DNA from 3 places in the Peribacillus sp. RS7 genome. Region 2 is predicted to be linked to each of the others. Evidence: a T-box and tRNA genes for the amino acid it is inferred to sense, from the RefSeq annotation. Region 2 holds a T-box; the other regions hold tRNA genes.
The links. The T-box of region 2 lies ahead of thrS (threonine--tRNA ligase). A T-box ahead of a tRNA ligase gene usually reads a tRNA of that ligase, here a tRNA-Thr.

Region 1: it has a tRNA-Thr gene. The T-box ahead of thrS (threonine--tRNA ligase) is inferred to sense a tRNA for this amino acid. The anticodon was not compared.
Region 3: it has a tRNA-Thr gene. The T-box ahead of thrS (threonine--tRNA ligase) is inferred to sense a tRNA for this amino acid. The anticodon was not compared.

What each region holds. Positions count from the first base shown of each region.
Region 1 covers NZ_CP168135.1:1,446,462-1,453,978, forward strand. The annotation lists gene ACDZ29_RS07430 (isochorismate synthase MenF) at 1-1,369, opposite strand, end outside; gene ACDZ29_RS07435 (1,4-dihydroxy-2-naphthoate polyprenyltransferase) at 1,668-2,588, shown strand; gene ACDZ29_RS07440 (TraR/DksA C4-type zinc finger protein) at 2,734-3,483, shown strand; tRNA gene ACDZ29_RS07445 (tRNA-Glu) at 3,525-3,596, opposite strand; tRNA gene ACDZ29_RS07450 (tRNA-Ser) at 3,600-3,690, opposite strand; tRNA gene ACDZ29_RS07455 (tRNA-Asn) at 3,692-3,766, opposite strand; tRNA gene ACDZ29_RS07460 (tRNA-Ile) at 3,779-3,855, opposite strand; tRNA gene ACDZ29_RS07465 (tRNA-Gly) at 3,861-3,934, opposite strand; tRNA gene ACDZ29_RS07470 (tRNA-His) at 3,939-4,014, opposite strand; tRNA gene ACDZ29_RS07475 (tRNA-Phe) at 4,031-4,106, opposite strand; tRNA gene ACDZ29_RS07480 (tRNA-Asp) at 4,130-4,205, opposite strand; tRNA gene ACDZ29_RS07485 (tRNA-Met) at 4,212-4,285, opposite strand; tRNA gene ACDZ29_RS07490 (tRNA-Ser) at 4,388-4,480, opposite strand; tRNA gene ACDZ29_RS07495 (tRNA-Ile) at 4,501-4,577, opposite strand; tRNA gene ACDZ29_RS07500 (tRNA-Met) at 4,588-4,664, opposite strand; tRNA gene ACDZ29_RS07505 (tRNA-Ala) at 4,693-4,768, opposite strand; tRNA gene ACDZ29_RS07510 (tRNA-Pro) at 4,786-4,862, opposite strand; tRNA gene ACDZ29_RS07515 (tRNA-Arg) at 4,873-4,949, opposite strand; tRNA gene ACDZ29_RS07520 (tRNA-Leu) at 4,959-5,047, opposite strand; tRNA gene ACDZ29_RS07525 (tRNA-Gly) at 5,060-5,134, opposite strand; tRNA gene ACDZ29_RS07530 (tRNA-Leu) at 5,143-5,224, opposite strand; tRNA gene ACDZ29_RS07535 (tRNA-Lys) at 5,233-5,308, opposite strand; tRNA gene ACDZ29_RS07540 (tRNA-Thr) at 5,331-5,406, opposite strand; tRNA gene ACDZ29_RS07545 (tRNA-Val) at 5,417-5,492, opposite strand; rRNA gene rrf (5S ribosomal RNA) at 5,504-5,619, opposite strand; rRNA gene ACDZ29_RS07555 (23S ribosomal RNA) at 5,738-7,517, opposite strand, start outside.
Region 2 covers NZ_CP168135.1:834,569-842,085, forward strand. The annotation lists gene ACDZ29_RS04295 (MFS transporter) at 1-93, opposite strand, end outside; gene ACDZ29_RS04300 (LysE family transporter) at 709-1,335, shown strand; gene ACDZ29_RS04305 (hypothetical protein) at 1,781-2,086, shown strand; gene ACDZ29_RS04310 (hypothetical protein) at 2,132-2,347, shown strand; gene thrS (threonine--tRNA ligase) at 2,307-4,214, opposite strand; T-box leader at 4,274-4,498, opposite strand; T-box leader at 4,529-4,752, opposite strand; T-box leader at 4,783-5,002, opposite strand; gene ACDZ29_RS04320 (hypothetical protein) at 5,123-5,398, shown strand; gene ACDZ29_RS04325 (DUF7010 family protein) at 5,437-6,093, opposite strand; gene ACDZ29_RS04330 (TetR/AcrR family transcriptional regulator) at 6,285-6,800, shown strand; gene ACDZ29_RS04335 (SDR family NAD(P)-dependent oxidoreductase) at 6,877-7,517, shown strand, end outside.
Region 3 covers NZ_CP168135.1:2,909,254-2,916,770, reverse strand. The annotation lists gene ACDZ29_RS14685 (hypothetical protein) at 482-688, shown strand; gene ACDZ29_RS14680 (hypothetical protein) at 1,325-1,615, shown strand; gene ACDZ29_RS14675 (hypothetical protein) at 1,886-2,020, shown strand; tRNA gene ACDZ29_RS14670 (tRNA-Leu) at 2,278-2,358, opposite strand; tRNA gene ACDZ29_RS14665 (tRNA-Cys) at 2,367-2,440, opposite strand; tRNA gene ACDZ29_RS14660 (tRNA-Gly) at 2,449-2,523, opposite strand; tRNA gene ACDZ29_RS14655 (tRNA-Gln) at 2,527-2,601, opposite strand; tRNA gene ACDZ29_RS14650 (tRNA-His) at 2,640-2,715, opposite strand; tRNA gene ACDZ29_RS14645 (tRNA-Trp) at 2,733-2,806, opposite strand; tRNA gene ACDZ29_RS14640 (tRNA-Tyr) at 2,817-2,900, opposite strand; tRNA gene ACDZ29_RS14635 (tRNA-Thr) at 2,917-2,992, opposite strand; tRNA gene ACDZ29_RS14630 (tRNA-Phe) at 3,000-3,075, opposite strand; tRNA gene ACDZ29_RS14625 (tRNA-Asp) at 3,088-3,163, opposite strand; tRNA gene ACDZ29_RS14620 (tRNA-Met) at 3,169-3,242, opposite strand; tRNA gene ACDZ29_RS14615 (tRNA-Val) at 3,322-3,397, opposite strand; tRNA gene ACDZ29_RS14610 (tRNA-Glu) at 3,413-3,487, opposite strand; tRNA gene ACDZ29_RS14605 (tRNA-Ser) at 3,498-3,589, opposite strand; tRNA gene ACDZ29_RS14600 (tRNA-Asn) at 3,595-3,669, opposite strand; rRNA gene rrf (5S ribosomal RNA) at 3,679-3,794, opposite strand; rRNA gene ACDZ29_RS14590 (23S ribosomal RNA) at 3,914-6,846, opposite strand; rRNA gene ACDZ29_RS14585 (16S ribosomal RNA) at 7,022-7,517, opposite strand, start outside.

The DNA.
Region 1 (7,517 bases), 610 kb from region 2:
TGAATTTAATCCCCGTTTCCCGGAATTCACTTTCGGGAGTCGAATCCTCCACTACGCCGCATCCAGCAAAAAGCGATGCCTCATTGTTCTGTATAAGCGCAGAACGTATCCCTACAGCGAATTCCCCATTTCCATACGTATCCACCCAGCCTAAAGGACCTGCATAAAAGCCGCGTTCAAGGCCTTCCATTTCCCGGATTCGCACAACGGCCTTTTCTTTTGGAAGCCCGCCCATAGCCGGTGTAGGATGTAGTTTCTCGACGAATTCAAAAATCGTGACACCTTCCTTGGATATTCCGCGGACCGGTGTATACAAATGCTGGATATGACGGTTTTTCATAAGTTTCGGTTCGGCTGGTACAATTACCTTTTCGCATACAGAATCAAAGGCATTTGATATCATCGACACGACATATTGGTGCTCTTGTAAATTCTTTTGGTCCTGTAGCAATTCATCACCAAGACAAACATCTTCTTGCTCATCTTTCCCTCGCCCCATCGATCCAGCAAGACAGGTAGAAAATACTTCATTTCCCTGTTTCTTAATTAAACGTTCAGGAGTGGCACCGACAAAACAGTCACCACCTGCTTCCAAACTGAAAATATAGCTTAATGGCTGCTCAGCAATCAATTGTTCAAGCACTTTCCCTGAATCGATGGAACGCTCAAAAACCAGTCGAAGCTCCCTCGCCAAAACGATTTTGTCGAGATCTGTCGTCTTGATTTCCTGAACAGCCTCAGCGACCGTCCGTTTCCATTCGTCAGGTTTGACTTCCCTCTGCTTAACCAGGGAATTGTGACCCAATCCAGTGTCATCCAAGCTTTCGAAAAGAAAAGCTTCCCGTTCATTTATCATATCTATGAAGAGTTTTTCTGAATCATCAGGCGAACAAAGTAAGTTTGTCGTTAAGTAAGCTTGTTTCCCCACTATTGATAGCATGAAGGCAGGTATATAAAACAGGTTGTCCCCGAATTGATTCCAAAGGAGCGTACTGTTAGTTTCATAATCAAAAGAAAAGCCCCCAAACAGTAAAGGACCGGTCGCTTCTACATCAGTCAATCCTGTTTTGACAGCAGTATTCTGCAGTTTGATCCAGCTCTTTTCGACTTCTCTATAACGTTCGGCATTCGATGCCGCTTTGAGTTTCTTAACATTGCCTAAGCCGGTGATGGTTATTTCCTTTGCAGGGTCCTCCCAGAAAAAGCGTTCACCCGCGTACCGTTCTCTTCCAGCTTGATAAAATGAAAGGGGGTTCGTGCAATTAACTTTCTTAATATGACTGAATAGAACTTGATCATTCAAGTCCTTCGCCTTTTGTATAGCTGAAGCCAGTCCCTGAAACTGCCCAGTTTCTTCTGAGATAGCCAAAAAAATCCCCCCAAATGTACATTTTAAAAGCTTTTTAACCTATTTAAAGATACACCTCCATTCAACCTCATGTCAATAAAACGCCCCTTTACCGAACGATTCATGCCTGCTTTTTTCCTTATTATATGAATCCTAGCGAATGAAGAGAAATATCCTTTATTTTGGAAGAGAATCTTCCACGAAATCAATTGACACCCTTACCTAATTTTCCTATCCTTATTAGGATAACCTTTTGTGCAACATTTCAATATTTGTTATAATTTCGAGAGAACCAATAATGATTTTGAGGAGAGAAATAATGCAAACAGAATACGACGGACTTCCCCTTAAACGGACCTGGAAGATTTGGTGGGAGTTAATTCGTCCACATACACTAACCGCAGCTTTTGTCCCGGTCTTACTTGGAACTGTGATTGCACTTTTGGATGATGGAGTGAATTGGTTACTATTCGCTGCCATGATGATTGCAAGTATCCTGATTCAAGCTGCAACCAATTTATTCAATGAATACTATGATTTCAAGCGAGGCTTGGATACGGAGGAATCCGTAGGCATCGGTGGCGGAATCGTCCGTCATGGGATGACCCCCAAACTCATCATGACCTTGGCCCTTGGCATGTATGCCATCGCACTCATAATCGGAATCTATATCTGTGCCGCATCATCTTGGTGGCTTGCTGCAGTAGGACTGGTTTGCATGCTTGTCGGCTATCTTTATACAGGCGGTCCCCTACCCATTTCATATACACCATTCGGGGAACTTTTTTCTGGATTGTTCATGGGCTTTTTGATAATCCTGATCGCCTTTTTCATTCAAACCGGTCATGTTTCCTCAACAGCCATCTTAATTGCCATTCCAAGTGGAATATTGGTCGGGTTGATCAACTTATCCAATAACCTCCGTGACCATGATGGGGATAAGGCACATGGCCGCAAAACCATGCCTGTAGTGATGGGCAGGAAAAACGCCCTGAAATTCATGGCAATCATGTTTGCCTTCTCTTATCTATGGCTGGTTGGGTTAGTCCTTACCGGAAACGTAACAGCGTGGATTCTCCTTGCCTTCCTAAGCATCCCGAAAGCCATGGCCGCAATCAAAGGCTTCGTAGGTAAAACGCAGCCGATCACCATGGTGCCAGCAATGAAAGCCACGGCCCAGACGAACACCTTCTTTGGCTTACTCATGGCCATTGGATTATTCATCAGCTATCTAATATGATCACTAAGGACTGAGCTCATCCGCTCAGTCTTTTTTCTATCTTCCGTTCCATTTTGTTTTCCTATACTACGATTCGGGTAATAGATAATACAACCATCTTACCAATATAAAATGAGATATGGACTTTAGAAGGAGTGAAACGGATATGGCAACCAAACAGCAAATGCAAAAATTCAAAAAAGAACTGCTTCAAGAAAAAGATGAGCTTGGAAACAGGATTCAAAATGATGAACAATCCGTTCTGGATAAAAGCCAGACTGAATCCGTAGGGGAATTATCATCCTATGATAATCATCCTGCTGACCTAGGAACGGAATTATTCGAGATGGAACGGAACCAAGCACTGGATGAGCATGCACAATCTGAAATGGAGAAAATCGAAGAAGCATTGTATGCCATAGAAGAGGGTACGTATGGCCATTGTAAAACCTGCAATATAGAAATACCCATCGATAGGCTTGAAGCGATCCCAAGCACTCTTTACTGTGTCGAGCATGCCCCAGAACGGCCTACTGCACAAGACCGACCAGTGGAAGAGGATATATTGATTCCATCCAAGGGTGATCATTTTGAAAATCGTCATGGAAATGAAATAGTGGATAAAGAGGATAGCTTTGGTGAAGTCGCCAAATTCGGTACATCCGAAACACCATCTGATTACACCGGCGATCATGACAATTATAATGATCTTTATAAAACCGAAGATGAAACGGATGGATTTCCTGAAGACTATGAAGGATTTGCAGCAAATGATATCGAAGGAAAAAATAGGGTGGATATACCGAACAAAAAGCAAAAGGAATATGAAGATACATTAGATGAAGAAAATATCGATTCCCAGCTTGGAGACATTCCTTATAAACAAAAAGATACTTATATCAATGAAAAGAAATGAAAAAAAGAAGCATACATGAATGTATGCTTCCTTTTTTGTTATGACCCGTACGGGATTCGAACCCGTGTTACCGCCGTGAAAGGGCGGTGTCTTAACCGCTTGACCAACGGGCCAAATGGCGGAGAAGGAGGGATTTGAACCCTCGCGCCGCTCGCGCGACCTACACCCTTAGCAGGGGCGCCTCTTCAGCCTCTTGAGTACTTCCCCATGGCTCCGCAGGTAGGACTCGAACCTACGACCGTTCGGTTAACAGCCGAATGCTCTACCACTGAGCTACTGCGGAACAATATGAATATGGTGGGCCTAAATGGACTCGAACCATCGACCTCACGCTTATCAGGCGTGCGCTCTAACCAGCTGAGCTATAGGCCCATATTTGGAGCGGGTGAAGGGAATCGAACCCTCATCATCAGCTTGGAAGGCTGAGGTTTTACCACTAAACTACACCCGCGAAATGGGGCGACTGATGGGAATCGAACCCACGAATGCCTGAACCACAATCAGGTGCGTTAACCACTTCGCCACAACCGCCGTAATATGAAAGATATGGTGGCTCAGGACGGAATCGAACCGCCGACACAAGGATTTTCAGTCCTTTGCTCTACCGACTGAGCTACTGAGCCACATTTGTACTAAATTTAAAAAATGGCGGTCCCGACGGGAATCGAACCCGCGATCTCCTGCGTGACAGGCAGGCATGTTAACCGCTACACCACGGGACCTAATAATTGCGGGGACAGGATTTGAACCTGCGACCTTCGGGTTATGAGCCCGACGAGCTACCGGACTGCTCCACCCCGCGACGGTAATAATGAAACGATTTGCATCAAGTTTTCGTGTATATTGTTTTTTCGCTTCCTCTATGTAAGGTTGTTTCAAAACAACTTGCTGCTTTTTAAAAAAATGGAGGAGGTAGAGGGATTCGAACCCCCGCGGGATTTGACTCCCCTGTCGGTTTTCAAGACCGATCCCTTCAGCCGAACTTGGGTATACCTCCACGGCTTTAAAAAATGCATATGGTGGACCTTGTAGGACTCGAACCTACGACCGGACGGTTATGAGCCGTCTGCTCTAACCAGCTGAGCTAAAGGTCCTTATATTTATTGGTAGCGGCGGAGGGGATCGAACCCCCGACCTCACGGGTATGAACCGTACGCTCTAGCCAGCTGAGCTACACCGCCAATATAATATAAGTATCTGATTGAAAAATGGTGGAGCCTAGCGGGATCGAACCGCTGACCTCCTGCGTGCAAGGCAGGCGCTCTCCCAGCTGAGCTAAGGCCCCATTCATTAAAAATCACGTGGTCGGGAAGACAGGATTCGAACCTGCGACCCCTTGGTCCCAAACCAAGTGCTCTACCAAGCTGAGCTACTTCCCGCAATAAAACATGGTGCGCCCGGCGGGAGTCGAACCTACAACCTTCTGATTCGTAGTCAGATGCTCTATCCAATTGAGCTACGGGCGCATATTAAGATGGTGCCGAGGACCGGAATCGAACCGGTACGGTAGTCACCTACCGCAGGATTTTAAGTCCTGTGCGTCTGCCAGTTCCGCCACCCCGGCACATACGAAAAGTGGAGCGGAAGACGGGATTCGAACCCGCGACCCCAACCTTGGCAAGGTTGTATTCTACCACTGAACTACTTCCGCATGAAAGATGCGGGTGAAGGGACTTGAACCCCCACGCCTTGCGGCGCCAGATCCTAAGTCTGGTGCGTCTGCCAATTCCGCCACACCCGCATATAAAATGGTGAGCCATGAAGGATTCGAACCTTCGACCCTCTGATTAAAAGTCAGATGCTCTACCAACTGAGCTAATGGCTCGTGCTTGTACTATTTCAAAAAATGGTGCCGGCAAGAGGACTTGAACCCCCAACCTACTGATTACAAGTCAGTTGCTCTACCAGTTGAGCTACACCGGCAGGTGTAAAATGGTGGAGGATGACGGGATCGAACCGCCGACCCTCTGCTTGTAAGGCAGATGCTCTCCCAGCTGAGCTAATCCTCCATATAAAACCTGCTTGGCGACGTCCTACTCTCACAGGGGGAAACCCCCAACTACCATCGGCGCTGAAGAGCTTAACTGCCGTGTTCGGAATGGGAACGGGTGTGACCTCTTCGCTATCGTCACCAAACAATGTTAACATTTTTTCAAGACATATATTATTATAACGTCTTTTCGAAAAAATGCAAGAAGAAATTTTCATTCCTTCAAAACTAGATAATAAGAAGGTATTTCATTTTTTTAAAGCGTTGGTTAAGTCCTCGATCTATTAGTATCAGTCAGCTCCACATGTCGCCACGCTTCCACCTCTGACCTATCAACCTGATCATCTTTCAGGGATCTTACTAGCTTGCGCCATGGGAAATCTCATCTTGAGGGGGGCTTCATGCTTAGATGCTTTCAGCACTTATCCCGTCCGCACGTAGCTACCCAGCTATGCCTTTGGCAAGACAACTGGTACACCAGCGGTGCGTCCATCCCGGTCCTCTCGTACTAAGGACAGCTCCTCTCAAATTTCCTGCGCCCGCGACGGATAGGGACCGAACTGTCTCACGACGTTCTGAACCCAGCTCGCGTACCGCTTTAATGGGCGAACAGCCCAACCCTTGGGACCGACTACAGCCCCAGGATGCGATGAGCCGACATCGAGGTGCCAAACCTCCCCGTCGATGTGGACTCTTGGGGGAGATAAGCCTGTTATCCCCGGGGTAGCTTTTATCCGTTGAGCGATGGCCCTTCCATGCGGAACCACCGGATCACTAAGCCCGACTTTCGTCCCTGCTCGACTTGTAGGTCTCGCAGTCAAGCTCCCTTGTGCCTTTACACTCTACGAATGATTTCCAACCATTCTGAGGGAACCTTTGGGCGCCTCCGTTACTCTTTAGGAGGCGACCGCCCCAGTCAAACTGCCCACCTGACACTGTCTCCCACCCCGATAAGGGGCGCGGGTTAGAATTTCAATACAGCCAGGGTAGTATCCCACCAACGCCTCCACCGAAGCTAGCGCTCCGGCTTCTCAGGCTCCTACCTATCCTGTACAAGCTGTACCAAAATTCAATATCAGGCTGCAGTAAAGCTCCACGGGGTCTTTCCGTCCTGTCGCGGGTAACCTGCATCTTCACAGGTACTATAATTTCACCGAGTCTCTCGTTGAGACAGTGCCCAGATCGTTACACCTTTCGTGCGGGTCGGAACTTACCCGACAAGGAATTTCGCTACCTTAGGACCGTTATAGTTACGGCCGCCGTTTACTGGGGCTTCGGTTCAAAGCTTCGCTTGCGCTAACCTCTCCCCTTAACCTTCCAGCACCGGGCAGGTGTCAGCCCCTATACTTCGCCTTGCGGCTTCGCAGAGACCTGTGTTTTTGCTAAACAGTCGCCTGGGCCTATTCACTGCGGCTTTTCCGGGCTATTCACCCTAAAAAGCACCCCTTCTCCCGAAGTTACGGGGTCATTTTGCCGAGTTCCTTAACGAGAGTTCTCTCGCACACCTTAGGATTCTCTCCTCGCCTACCTGTGTCGGTTTGCGGTACGGGCACCTTACATCTCACTAGAGGCTTTTCTTGGCAGCGTGGAATCAGGAACTTCGGTACTATATTTCCCTCGCCATCACAGCTCCGCCTTAATGGAAACGGGATTTGCCTCGTTTCCGGCCTAACTGCTTGGACGCGCATATCCAACAGCGCGCTTACCCTATCCTTCTGCGTCCCCCCATCGTTCAAACGATGTATAGGTGGTACAGGAATATCAACCTGTTGTCCATCGCCTACGCCTTTCGGCCTCGGCTTAGGTCCCGACTAACCCTGAGCGGACGAGCCTTCCTCAGGAAACCTTAGGCATTCGGTGGAAGGGATTCTCACCCTTCTTTCGCTACTCATACCGGCATTCTCACTTCTAAGCGCTCCACCAGTCCTTCCGGTCTGACTTCAACGCCCTTAGAACGCTCTCCTACCATCGACACCTAATGGTGTCAATCCACAGCTTCGGTGATACGTTTAGCCCCGGTACATTTTCGGCGCGGAGTCACTCG
Region 2 (7,517 bases):
TGAATTTCCTAGTGTCATTACCAATGGAATCGATGCCATACTGATGAGACACCACACGCTTACATTATTTTTTTGCTCCTCATGACCTTCCATACTTACACTCCTCATCCATTATAAAAGCAATAAAAGGTAACCTATCTGTGTAACCAATTTGTTGTGCATCATTTTTTAGATGTCTTTAATTATTATGTTATAGGGCAATAATATTTATTCAGTGCCAAAATTACCCCTTTAGGACTTCCCCTTCTAGTTTGCCTCGACTTTAAAATATGGATTCATTCTACTTTAAACCAAAAAACCCATTCTTTAAATGAATGGGTTTCCCTGCATTTCAAACGTCACTCGATTACAAGGTTTAACCAGTTGAAAGTCTTTCTTCAAAATGATCCTTAATTTCATTAATAGCAATATCAGTATGCATGATATCAAGGATTGTTTTGTACTTATTTGGCATTGATAATTTCGGCATAATTATCCTCCAATTCCCTTTTGAACATAGCGCATGCATTTAATTTGACGTCTTTCCATTTGACTAAATTACATTATGAAGGACCTTTCTCTGTTGTTACAAAAAGGGTCTCTACCAAGTGCAGCAAACCCGACTAAATTCACCATATCCACTCAAAAAAAGGACTAAAAAGGTGGTACAAGTCCAATTGTTTGAATACATTCAATTAACGAAGATGTAACAAACGATGAGGTGATGAATTGGGTGTTTTTTTCAGCTATGTATTATTGGGCTTATCACTGGCAGCTCCTATCGGTCCCATTAACGCTGCACAATTGGACAAAGGGATCAAGAAAGGTTTTTGGCATGCCTGGGTTTTTGGCTGGGGTGCCATTTTAGCGGATTTTGTTTTTATAGCCCTCGTCTTTTTCGGTGTCGTCCACTTTTTGGACAACTCCTTCATGAAGACATTTTTGTGGCTCTTTGGCTTTTTCGTCCTGACCTATACCGGAATCGAAAGTCTACTTAGTGCGGGTAAGATTGAAGTGAATGAACGAAAAGCAAAAGATTCCCTTTTTTCTTCATTCCTAACAGGATTCATCATGTCCCTTTCGAATCCTTTATCCATTTTGTTTTGGCTGGGGATTTATGGATCGATTCTCGCAAACTCCGCATCAAAATATGATATGGATCATTTACTTTTATACAGTTCAGGAATCCTTATCGGCCTCTTAGCCTGGGATTTCACAATGGCCATCATCGCCAGCACCTTCAGACGTTTCTTATCCAAACCCATTCTAATGGGCATCTCGATCATTTCAGGAATATCCCTTATAGGGATTGGCATTTACTTTTCCATCCAGGCAGCCAAAGTTTTGTTTACATAAAGATTTAAGGAGATGTAAGCATTTACTCGTGAATTTTGGTGCTTTACTCGTGAATTTCAGGCATTTACTCGTGAGTTTGGAGGATTTACTCGTGAATTTCGATGCTTTACTCGTGAGTTCGTAATAATTATCTTACTTTTTATAAAATAGGCCGCCTATTTTATTGTCCATAATTGTCCATGTCGGACACTAGCCCCTCTTTGTTCATAGTCTGAAGGGTAAACACAAAGGGAGGATTTCTTGAATGTATAATAATTACGGTTATTACAATTATAATGTTCCATATTATTATGATAATTCTTATGCTAATTTGCCTTATTATGATGACAGACTGCCAGTACAAACACTGGTACCAGTAGCCACTATTCAGTCACATTTAAACGCAGGCCGACAAGGTCATTGTTTCAGAGGTTTTTGGGGTAACTCCCAGCACACCTTTATTTTGATGGGAATAAATAATGTTACTAATATGGTACAGATACTCGAAGGCGGCATTCCAAATGAGGTTCATCATACAGATATAGTCGGATTACAATACCTAGGATTAACCTGCCCTGTCGGTGGCGGTGGCCAAGGTGGCGGCCAAGGCGGCGGTCAAGGTGGCGGTCAAGGTGGTGGCCAAGGCGGTGGCCAAGGCGGTGGCCAAGGTGGTGGCCAAGGTGGTGGCCAAGGTGGTGGCCAAGGTGGCCCGGGGGGTAACTGTTTCCAGCAGTTCATTCCTGGCGTTGGCTGGGTATGGATTTGTAGATAAAATAAGACAGCCGATTTATTCGGCTGTCTTATTTTATGGGTATTTATGGAAACGCAAGCATTTACTCGTGAGTTTCGTGCTTTACTAGTGAATTTCGTGCATTTACTCGTGAGTTCCACCCATTTACTCGTGAATTTCGTGCATTTACTCGTGAATTTCGTGCATTTACTCGTGAGTTTCGTGCTTTTACTCGTGAGTTCCGGATTAAGCTCCTTTCTTGTTAGATGCTCCGTTCTTTTATTTGCTGGACCATTTTATTGATGAACCGTTCAATTGCGACATTTTCAAATTCTTGTTCCCCGTATTTCCGGACATTCACTTCATTTTCTTTCTCCTCTTTATCGCCAAGGACCAGCATATATGGAATTTTCATTATCTGAGCTTCCCTGACTTTATACCCCATCTTTTCATTCCGATCATCAATTTTCACTCTTATGCCTTGATTCTTCAGTTCTTTTTGAACCTTTAAACAATAATTCAAATGAACTTGTGAGACAGGGATGATCTGTACTTGCACGGGGGCAAGCCATACCGGAAAAGCACCGGCAAAATGTTCAATCAGGATTCCAAAAAAACGATCGATCGATCCAAATATGGCACGATGAATGACGACAGGACGAACCTTTTCATTATTTTCATCGATGTAAGTCAGATCAAATTTATCGGGCATCTGAAAATCAAGTTGGATTGTTGCACATTGATGGCTTCGTTTTAATGCATCTTTAATATGAAAATCAATTTTCGGTCCATAAAATGCCCCGTCCCCTTCATTTAATTGATAATGTATCCCGATGCTTTCCAGAACATTTTTCAAGGCTGTTTCAGAAGCTTCCCAAAGGGAATCTTCGCCCATTAAATCCTCTGGACGAGTCGAGAGTTCCACCGAATACTCGAAACCAAAAGTGCGATACACCTTATCAATCAGATGAAACACTTGTTTAATTTCACTTTCGATTTGATCCTGCCGAACAAAAATGTGGGCATCATCCTGACAAAATGTACGGACCCGCAACATCCCGTTCAACGCACCGCTATATTCATGACGGTGGACTTGACCGAACTCGGCCATCCGGATGGGTAAATCCCTGTAAGAATAAAGATTGTTTTTGAAAATAAGCATATGACCTGGACAGTTCATTGGCTTCATAGCGAATTTTGTTTGATCCACCTCAGTGAAGTACATATTCTCATGGTAATGATCCCAGTGACCCGATTGTTCCCATAACTGCTGGTTCATCATGAAAGGAGTCCGAACTTCGTCGTAATCAGCTTCAGTCTGGATCTCCCGCGAGAACTTCTCCAATTCATTTCTAACGATTTGTCCTTTCGGTAAATAAAACGGCATTCCAGGAGCTTCCTCCGAAAACATGAATAACTCCAACTGCTTCCCTAATTTGCGGTGATCTCGTTTGGCCGCCTCCTCCAGGAATTTAAAATGATCCTGTAAATCTTTTTTCTTTCGGAAAGCCACGCCATACACCCTTTGAAGAACTTCATTTTGATTGTCTCCCCGCCAATAGGCTCCCGATACACGAGTCAATTTGAACGATTTTACAAATGATGTGGATGGAAGGTGGGGTCCTCTGCAAAGATCGACGAATTCCCCCTGTTGATAGATCGTTAGTTTTTCATCTTTAGGGATATTCTTTGCTATATCCAGTTTGAATGACTCCCCTCTATCCTGGAATAACTTCACAGCTTCTGCATAAGACACTTCGATCCTTTTAATTTCCAGATTTTCACTTATGATATGTTCCATCTCTTTTTCAATAGCTTGTAAATCTTCTGAGCTCAAAGGATGATCTAACTTAAAATCATAGTAAAAACCATCTTCTACGACTGGCCCCATCCCTAATTCCACATTTCGGTATAATCTTTTCACAGCCTGTGCCAAAACATGCGCCGATGTATGTCGCAAAACTTGTAATCCTTCATCCGAATCCAGATTCAAGATTGACAGTTCGGCATCCTTATTCAACTTGTGACTTAGATCAACCAGTTGTTTATCCAGTTTTCCTATTACTGCCTTTTTCCTTAAACTTGGGCTGATGGACCCTGCCACACTTTCCACTGTCATCCCTTGCGGATATTCCTTTTGCTGACCATCCGGGAATTGAACTTTAATCATTTTTTCACCCATCACATAAACACCCCTTTTTAGTAATAAAAAAACGCACCCATCCCTATATAAGGGACGAGTGCGTTTATACCCGTGATTCCACCCAATTTCCCATAAGCAAGAAAACACTCATGGCTCTGGAGCTTTTAACGCAGCTTAGACGATATCAGTTACTCTCGTTCACCGATATAGCTCAAAGGCGGTAAATCATTTTCCTAAGCCAGGAAGTTCGCAGCTGCCCTTCCCTCTCTGCAGACCGTAAAAATGATTCATGTCCTTATCATGGCAATATTTTTATATAAAAAAAACGCACCCATCCCTATATAAGGGACGAGTGCGTTATACCCGTGATTCCACCCAATTTCCCATAAGCAAGAAAACACTCATGGCTCTGGAGCTTTTAACGCAGCTTAGACGATATCAGTTACTCTCGTTCACCGATATGGCTCAAAGGCGGTAAATCATTTTCCTAAGCCAGGAAGTTTGCAGCTGCCCTTCCCTCTCTGCAGACCGTAAAAATGATTCATGTCCTTATCATGGCAATATTTTTATATAAAAAAAACGCACCCATCCCTATATAAGGGACGAGTGCGTTATACCCGTGATTCCACCCAATTTCCCATAAGTAGATTACTCATGGCTCTGGAGCTGTAACGTAGCTTAGACGATATCAGTTACTCTCGTTCACCGATATGGCTCAAAGGCGGTAAATCATTTTCCTAAGCCAGGAAGTTTGCAGCTGCCCTTCCCTCTCTGCAGACCGTAAAAATGATTCATGTCCTTATCAATGCTTCTAAAATGTAAATGGATTTTTATATTGTTATATATATTACAATATATTCCCATAAGTGACAACCTCAAATTTTTTAATTTCATTATAAACACTAAATTGGTATAATTAGTAAAAAGGAGTCGTCATGAAAAGTTTAAGCGATTGGTCTTTCGTATTTGCAGTGATTGGTGCCGTATCATTTTGCTGCGCCTTTTTTTCACCAAAATCCTTCGAGCTTCTAATGGTCTCAGGATTCGGTGCGTTACTTATTGGTATGTTATTTAGCTTCGGGGCCATGTTAAAAAGCGAAAAAGGAAAGACGAAGTTTCTGGCTGTGGCTGCCTTCTTTCTTTTAAGTTTCATTCTGGTTTGGAATGAACCATTTCAAATTGTCAGGCTATTAACCTGGATGAAAAATTAATCAAAACCCGTTCGCCACGACGGATTTTTGTATGTTTCCTATTTATTTTCATTGTGTGAATCTTCCTCTTTCGCTTCCCTTGGATTCTTTACACTAAGCAATAATGTCAGTCCAGTGGTCCAAAGAATTAGCGCGCATCCAAAGCCAAGCAAGGATAACGGTGCAAGGATTTGATGCTCCCCAAACATGACGGTGTCTGGCACAATAAGTAATGTGATAAGCGCCAATAAACAGAGAAGCACTCCTGTTGCATAGTAGATCTTGATTTGAAAAAGCGCCGCCAAAGGTAAAAAATGAATCCCTACAATAATGGCGATGACTCCAGGAATAAGATCGGTCTGATTGATCATATTACAGATGGCGATGGCAATCCCAATCAGTAAACCTTCGGCAATGAAAACGATATTAAACCAGAAATTCATACGTTTCAAACGCCTAGCCCCATTTTCTGAAACTTGATCGGGCATTTTTTGTGATGTATATATTAATGAAATGCCCTCTATAACCATTATGATTCCTACGAATATGGCAGCAAGTTCCACGTAAGGAAACCCCCACCCTTGCAATCCCATTACACCGGTACCTGCCCACAACGTGCCGAATAATGCCATGAAAATGACGCCAATTCCAGAACCGCGAAACGCCTCTTTCGATATGAGTCTTGAGGTTTGCATCATCAGTTTCCTTTCATCCACAGGTAATATCTTACATAGAATAATAGTATTGCGCTCACTCCCCGATTATTCATCATCACGGTCTTAAGCCAGGCAGACCAAACTGGAAAAAATGATTTAAATACCTTATTGCAAAAATTACCATACTGCGATATTATGTTATTAATTAGTGATTGATTAATCACTAATTAATTAAAATATGGAGGATACCAATGGCCAGACCAAAAAAAGAGAATCGAAAAGATGACATACTGGAAGCTGGTTTGGAGGTGTTTGCAGAAAAAGGCTATTACAATACAACGACTGCCTTAATTGCAGAAAAAGCCGGCATATCCCAGCCATATGTTTTTAAATTCTTTAAAACTAAAGAGGAGTTATTCGTAGCGGCTCTGGATCGAGCATACGAAAGGATCCTTCAGGCTTTCGAAATTGAAACAGAACCCGAAGACCTTGTTAACCATATGATCAAGGTATATGAAGATTTAACTGATTCCAATCCAAATGAAATTGCCTTACAGGTCATAGGACTTTCAGTAACGGAGGATGCAATAAGAAACTCTACGCAGAAAGGGTTATCCAGCATCAGGAATCTCACGCTGGAAAAATTTCAATCTGCTGGAATTCCGAATGCCGAGGACCAAGTGACCACCTTCCTGGCAAGGGGGATACTCTGTAATATTTCCCACTTCATCAATATGCCAGAACTTATAGATAGCGGGAGCAGGTAAGGACCGATTTTCATCGGTTTCTTATTTTAATCATTTATTTAGTGATTGATCAATAAATAAAAAGGGGATGAAAGATATGAAAAAAGCTATTGTATTAGGAGCAACCGGTGGATCAGGTCAAGTCATCGTTTCAGAATTGTTATCCAGGGGAAAAGAAGTCATCGCTTTCGGGCGATCAGAGAGTAAGCTTGAGCAATTAATGAAAGAACATGATCATTCTCAACAATTAACATACAGAATTGGTGACATCTTTGATTACAAAACCATTGTAGAGGCTGCAGAAGATGCGGAAGTCATTTTCCAATGCGCCAACGTTCCCTATCAAGAGATGGCTTTGAGACTCCTTTCACTTGGAGAAAGTGTAATGAAAGCCGCCGATATTTTAGGAAAGAAGATTGTCATTGTAGACGGGATATATGTTTATGGGCATCAAGTTACGAAAGGAGATGAAAACCATCCAAAACAGCCACATACAAAAAAAGGGAAAATCAGAGTGGAATTCGAGAAGCTTATCTTCAGCCAAAAATGGAAAAATGCCAAAGCATTGATTGTCAGGCTGCCCGACTATTATGGTGCCACTTCACAGAACTCCTACCTTCAGCCAACATTGAATGGGCTGGCAGCAAATAAAATGACCGTTTTTATCGGGGACTTAAAAACACCAAGAGAATATGTCTACTTACCGGATGCAGCAAAAATGATCGTGGAAATAGCAGA
Region 3 (7,517 bases), 2.1 Mb from region 2:
AAATTTGTCATGTGAAGTGTTCTTAGCTAGTGGTTTTATTATTTATTACCATATTTCACCGATATTATTTAAAAAACTACCAAGCGGCTACTTACCTAGTCTTAGATTTCTCAAATAACAATTCTCTAAAGAAATTTTCAAATGCTTTCTTCATCTATCATTTTCGTTTACTGATTTTAATTCATCCTTTGTAAGGTCACACGTCTTACCATACTTCCCTAATATAAAGGCACACGGTTCTGAATTACTTTTGTGGTGTTAAGACAAAGAAAAAAGAAAATATATACGGCAACGGTCAAGCCGTAAGACTGGTAAGCTAACTCCTTTTAAAGAATCGGGATAAACTTCACTTTTCTTAAAAGAAGATTTAATTGACTAAAAAGAAGGAAATAAAAGCCCTCAGACGGAAATATAGACTATACGGATATTAGCGCATAAGCTTTCATATGTATTTTACAATTGATGGAAAGTAGGAAAAGCCATGGAAAAAGCGAAGAGTTTACAAGAAATCTATAACGCCAACCGGCCAGAAAATAATGAACTTTTCCAATCGATACAACAGCATCTACAATTGAAACATCCAGACAAACGAATGACAGCTACGAGAACCTTGCAGATAATTGTGGCTGATAGTGTTTCATCTGGAGAGCTGCGTAATGTGGAAGCCCGCCTTCTTCACAGTTACTAAGGACCTGTTGTATCATAATCTCTTGAAATTACCGAACACAGAAAGGATCTCATCAATGAAAGAATTTATAAAGAAATCTAAAACATTCGGCTTAATCGTGTCACTTGTGGCACTGGCTTTTTTCTCGATTTTTAAAAAAAGACAGCTCAAAATCGAGTTGTCTTTTTAGTATTTATGCTCCTCTAAATATTTTATTTATTGGTATTCTTCTTTACTCATGCCTTGCCAAACTTTTGGCCCATGGTCGACCATTCCTATTTGTTAAATAAAGTAAATGGAAGGAAGTGAATAATATGTATCTCTTCTATCCAACTTGTTATGATCGAGCCTGAGACCCTTGCCTTCAGGGTCTTTTTGTATGTAGCCGAGCAATCGAGCTTGAATCAACATGTCTCATGTAATTTGATTCGCTTCGTAAACTACAGCAACATATATTTGCTTACTTCGTACTTTTCGGTGAAATGTTTTTTACCTTTGGTAATGTCGCCTATTTTCTATTTACCCAATTTGAGTACAAATGTACTTTCATCTAGTGAGTAAAATTGCTCAAAAGATAAAGATTGACAACATTTTAATCGTGACTCATACTTATAGTGACTTAAATGACAGAATATTGAGAATAACGGAGGGATAATTATGAATAAGATTTTCGTTCCTAACGCAATCGCTACTTTAACAAGACTTTTCTACAGTTCAACTACACTGAATGAGTATTTAGCGATGAGGACCGCTCAATTCTACATTGAAGACCTGAAGTTACTACAAGACGTGGAAGCTGTTGCTCTGGCAATTGAAAAACAAAATGCTTTCGCATTAATGTCTAAATTTAAATTATTTGATTATAAGGCTGCTGAAGAAATTGAAATTGCACTTTCCTCTGCTGGCTATACGGAAGCAGAGCTATCTGCTATGAATATTGAAATCTGAAATCATTGTTTTCGGAACGAATGGTAGAGTTAGTGCTCTTTGACCCATTCGTTTTTTTTTTCGTAAGAGCAACGGTTCTTTAAACTATATCTTTTATGACTATAACAACAGTCAATTCGTTATGTTCTGATTTTGGTAAATTTATACTTTTATGCTTAATGTTTATATATACTATACCATCAGAACAATTAAGAATGGGGGTTAATTCTCTTCATAATAAACCCTATAGGATTGCAATTTATACACAATGCTTTTAGGGGGGGTTAAAAGATGGAATGGTTTACTTTTTTTGTTTTTCCAGCATTCACTTTAGGTGGAATAGCTTTAGGTCTCGCCCTTCACTCAATCAAAAAAATAAAGAACATGGAAAGGAGAGTTGAGGAATTAGAAAATAAAAATAAATAAATCTATGACTTTGGACGTAAATTCCTTAGTTTGCAATCTTCAAAAAATAATTTAAGTGCATCTTCATCTGTGGTAGCATACATAGTTTTGTTAACGATTTTTATTTCATCTTCTGTAAGCAATATTCTCCGTTTACTCACCGCACATGACCTCCGCACATTATTAGTGTCAAATCTGTAGTGTGAGAAAAATGAAAAAAGGCCTTACACAATTAAGTGTAAGGCCTTGATACAACAGCACTCTTGGCTGTTTCATGATACCGGTGGCCGGGGTCGAACCGGCACTCCAGAGGAACACGATTTTGAGTCGTGCGCGTCTGCCAATTCCGCCACACCGGCATGTATGTTGGAGGCGGCAACCGGAATCGAACCGGTGGTAAAGGTTTTGCAGACCTCTGCCTTACCGCTTGGCTATGCCGCCAACGTTTTTGGAGCGAAAGACGGGATTCGAACCCGCGACCCCAACCTTGGCAAGGTTGTATTCTACCACTGAACTACTTTCGCATATGGCTGGGCTAGAAGGGATCGAACCTTCGCATGACGGAATCAAAATCCGTTGCCTTACCGCTTGGCTATAGCCCATTAACGTTGTATTCATTATACCATGATTTAATAAAAAATGGGGCGACTGATGGGAATCGAACCCACGAATGCCTGAACCACAATCAGGTGCGTTAACCACTTCGCCACAACCGCCATTATAGGATTTAAATTGGCAGGGGTAGTAGGACTCGAACCCACACTGGAGGTTTTGGAGACCTCTGTTCTACCTTTAAACTATACCCCTGTTAGAAAGATGGTGGAGGGGGGCAGATTCGAACTGCCGAACCCGAAGGAGCGGATTTACAGTCCGCCGCGTTTAGCCACTTCGCTACCCCTCCGCATATGGATGAAACATGGTGCCGGCAAGAGGACTTGAACCCCCAACCTACTGATTACAAGTCAGTTGCTCTACCAGTTGAGCTACACCGGCACTACTATGGTGGCTCAGGACGGAATCGAACCGCCGACACAAGGATTTTCAGTCCTTTGCTCTACCGACTGAGCTACTGAGCCAAACAATAAAAATGGCGGTCCCGACGGGAATCGAACCCGCGATCTCCTGCGTGACAGGCAGGCATGTTAACCGCTACACCACGGGACCATAGATTGCGGGGACAGGATTTGAACCTGCGACCTTCGGGTTATGAGCCCGACGAGCTACCGGACTGCTCCACCCCGCGACGTTAATAATGTTGCTATTATGCATCAGATTTTCGTGTTGAACGTTTCAATGCAGAAACAATCTGATCTTATTGAAAATGGTGGAGGATGACGGGATCGAACCGCCGACCCTCTGCTTGTAAGGCAGATGCTCTCCCAGCTGAGCTAATCCTCCAATATGTTATCGAAATGGTGACCCGTACGGGATTCGAACCCGTGTTACCGCCGTGAAAGGGCGGTGTCTTAACCGCTTGACCAACGGGCCAGGTATAAAATGGCGGAGAGCAAGGGATTTGAACCCTTGAGACAGGGTTACCCGTCTACACGATTTCCAATCGTGCTCCTTCGGCCACTCGGACAGCTCTCCAATAATGGCTCCGCAGGTAGGACTCGAACCTACGACCGTTCGGTTAACAGCCGAATGCTCTACCACTGAGCTACTGCGGAACAATATAAGCTTGGCGACGTCCTACTCTCACAGGGGGAAACCCCCAACTACCATCGGCGCTGAAGAGCTTAACTGCCGTGTTCGGAATGGGAACGGGTGTGACCTCTTCGCTATCGTCACCAAACATTGTTAACATTTTTTCAAGACATATATTATTATAACGTCTTTTCGAAAAAATGCAAGAAGAAATTTTCATTCCTTCAAAACTAGATAATAAGAAGGTATTTCATTTTTTAAAAAGCGTTGGTTAAGTCCTCGATCTATTAGTATCAGTCAGCTCCACATGTCGCCACGCTTCCACCTCTGACCTATCAACCTGATCATCTTTCAGGGATCTTACTAGCTTGCGCCATGGGAAATCTCATCTTGAGGGGGGCTTCATGCTTAGATGCTTTCAGCACTTATCCCGTCCGCACGTAGCTACCCAGCTATGCCTTTGGCAAGACAACTGGTACACCAGCGGTGCGTCCATCCCGGTCCTCTCGTACTAAGGACAGCTCCTCTCAAATTTCCTGCGCCCGCGACGGATAGGGACCGAACTGTCTCACGACGTTCTGAACCCAGCTCGCGTACCGCTTTAATGGGCGAACAGCCCAACCCTTGGGACCGACTACAGCCCCAGGATGCGATGAGCCGACATCGAGGTGCCAAACCTCCCCGTCGATGTGGACTCTTGGGGGAGATAAGCCTGTTATCCCCGGGGTAGCTTTTATCCGTTGAGCGATGGCCCTTCCATGCGGAACCACCGGATCACTAAGCCCGACTTTCGTCCCTGCTCGACTTGTAGGTCTCGCAGTCAAGCTCCCTTGTGCCTTTACACTCTACGAATGATTTCCAACCATTCTGAGGGAACCTTTGGGCGCCTCCGTTACTCTTTAGGAGGCGACCGCCCCAGTCAAACTGCCCACCTGACACTGTCTCCCACCCCGATAAGGGGCGCGGGTTAGAATTTCAATACAGCCAGGGTAGTATCCCACCAACGCCTCCACCGAAGCTAGCGCTCCGGCTTCTCAGGCTCCTACCTATCCTGTACAAGCTGTACCAAAATTCAATATCAGGCTGCAGTAAAGCTCCACGGGGTCTTTCCGTCCTGTCGCGGGTAACCTGCATCTTCACAGGTACTATAATTTCACCGAGTCTCTCGTTGAGACAGTGCCCAGATCGTTACACCTTTCGTGCGGGTCGGAACTTACCCGACAAGGAATTTCGCTACCTTAGGACCGTTATAGTTACGGCCGCCGTTTACTGGGGCTTCGGTTCAAAGCTTCGCTTGCGCTAACCTCTCCCCTTAACCTTCCAGCACCGGGCAGGTGTCAGCCCCTATACTTCGCCTTGCGGCTTCGCAGAGACCTGTGTTTTTGCTAAACAGTCGCCTGGGCCTATTCACTGCGGCTTTTCCGGGCTATTCACCCTAAAAAGCACCCCTTCTCCCGAAGTTACGGGGTCATTTTGCCGAGTTCCTTAACGAGAGTTCTCTCGCACACCTTAGGATTCTCTCCTCGCCTACCTGTGTCGGTTTGCGGTACGGGCACCTTACATCTCACTAGAGGCTTTTCTTGGCAGCGTGGAATCAGGAACTTCGGTACTATATTTCCCTCGCCATCACAGCTCCGCCTTAATGGAAACGGGATTTGCCTCGTTTCCGGCCTAACTGCTTGGACGCGCATATCCAACAGCGCGCTTACCCTATCCTTCTGCGTCCCCCCATCGTTCAAACGATGTATAGGTGGTACAGGAATATCAACCTGTTGTCCATCGCCTACGCCTTTCGGCCTCGGCTTAGGTCCCGACTAACCCTGAGCGGACGAGCCTTCCTCAGGAAACCTTAGGCATTCGGTGGAAGGGATTCTCACCCTTCTTTCGCTACTCATACCGGCATTCTCACTTCTAAGCGCTCCACCAGTCCTTCCGGTCTGACTTCAACGCCCTTAGAACGCTCTCCTACCATCGACACCTAATGGTGTCAATCCACAGCTTCGGTGATACGTTTAGCCCCGGTACATTTTCGGCGCGGAGTCACTCGACCAGTGAGCTATTACGCACTCTTTAAATGGTGGCTGCTTCTGAGCCAACATCCTGGTTGTCTAAGCAACTCCACATCCTTTTCCACTTAACGTATACTTTGGGACCTTAGCTGGTGGTCTGGGCTGTTTCCCTTTCGACTACGGATCTTATCACTCGCAGTCTGACTCCCAAGAATAAGTATTTGGCATTCGGAGTTTGACTGAATTCGGTAACCCGTTGGGGGCCCCTAGTCCAATCAGTGCTCTACCTCCAATACTCTCATCTTGAGGCTAGCCCTAAAGCTATTTCGGAGAGAACCAGCTATCTCCAGGTTCGATTGGAATTTCTCCGCTACCCACACCTCATCCCCGCACTTTTCAACGTGCGTGGGTTCGGGCCTCCATTCAGTGTTACCTGAACTTCACCCTGGACATGGGTAGATCACCTGGTTTCGGGTCTACGACCTCATACTCATTCGCCCTATTCAGACTCGCTTTCGCTGCGGCTCCGTCTTATCAACTTAACCTCGCATGAAATCGTAACTCGCCGGTTCATTCTACAAAAGGCACGCCATTACCCATTAACGGGCTTTGACTACTTGTAGGCACACGGTTTCAGGATCTATTTCACTCCCCTTCCGGGGTGCTTTTCACCTTTCCCTCACGGTACTGGTTCACTATCGGTCACTAGGGAGTATTTAGCCTTGGGAGATGGTCCTCCCTGCTTCCGACGGGATTTCTCGTGTCCCGCCGTACTCAGGATCCACTCAGGAGGGAACGAAGTTTCAACTACAGGGTTTTTACCTTCTTTGACGGACCTTTCCAGGTCACTTCATTTACCCCGTTCCTTTGTAACTCCATGTTGAGTGTCCTACAACCCCAAGAGGCAAGCCTCTTGGTTTGGGCTAATTCCGTTTCGCTCGCCGCTACTCAGGAAATCGCATTTGCTTTCTCTTCCTCCGGGTACTTAGATGTTTCAGTTCCCCGGGTCTGCCTTCAGTACCCTATGTATTCAGGTAAAGATACTGTTCCATTACGAACAGTGGGTTTCCCCATTCGGAAATCTCCGGATCAAAGCTTACTTACAGCTCCCCGAAGCATATCGGTGTTAGTCCCGTCCTTCATCGGCTCCTAGTGCCAAGGCATCCACCGTGCGCCCTTTCTAACTTAACCGTTAAAAAGATCTTACAGATGCTTTGAAAAAAATTAATTGCCTTCTATCTATTATCTAGTTTTCAAGGAACAAAGCAGAAAGAATCCATCACATCGTGATGTTTTTCTTCCCTATCTGAATGAATTACTCATTCAAAACTGAACAAAACAAAAGCGCTCTCGTAATTATCCTTAGAAAGGAGGTGATCCAGCCGCACCTTCCGATACGGCTACCTTGTTACGACTTCACCCCAATCATCTGTCCCACCTTAGGCGGCTGGCTCCATAAAGGTTACCTCACCGACTTCGGGTGTTACAAACTCTCGTGGTGTGACGGGCGGTGTGTACAAGGCCCGGGAACGTATTCACCGCGGCATGCTGATCCGCGATTACTAGCGATTCCGGCTTCATGTAGGCGAGTTGCAGCCTACAATCCGAACTGAGAATGGCTTTATGGGATTCGCTTACCTTCGCAGGTTTGCAGCCCTTTGTACCATCCATTGTAGCACGTGTGTAGCCCAGGTCATAAGGGGCATGATGATTTGACGTCATCCCCACCTTCCTCCGGTTTGTCACCGGCAGTCACCTTAGAGTGCCCAACTGAATGCTGGCAACTAAGATCAAGGGTTGCGCTCGTTGCGGGACTTAACCCAACATCTCACGACACGAGCTGACGACAACCATGCACCACC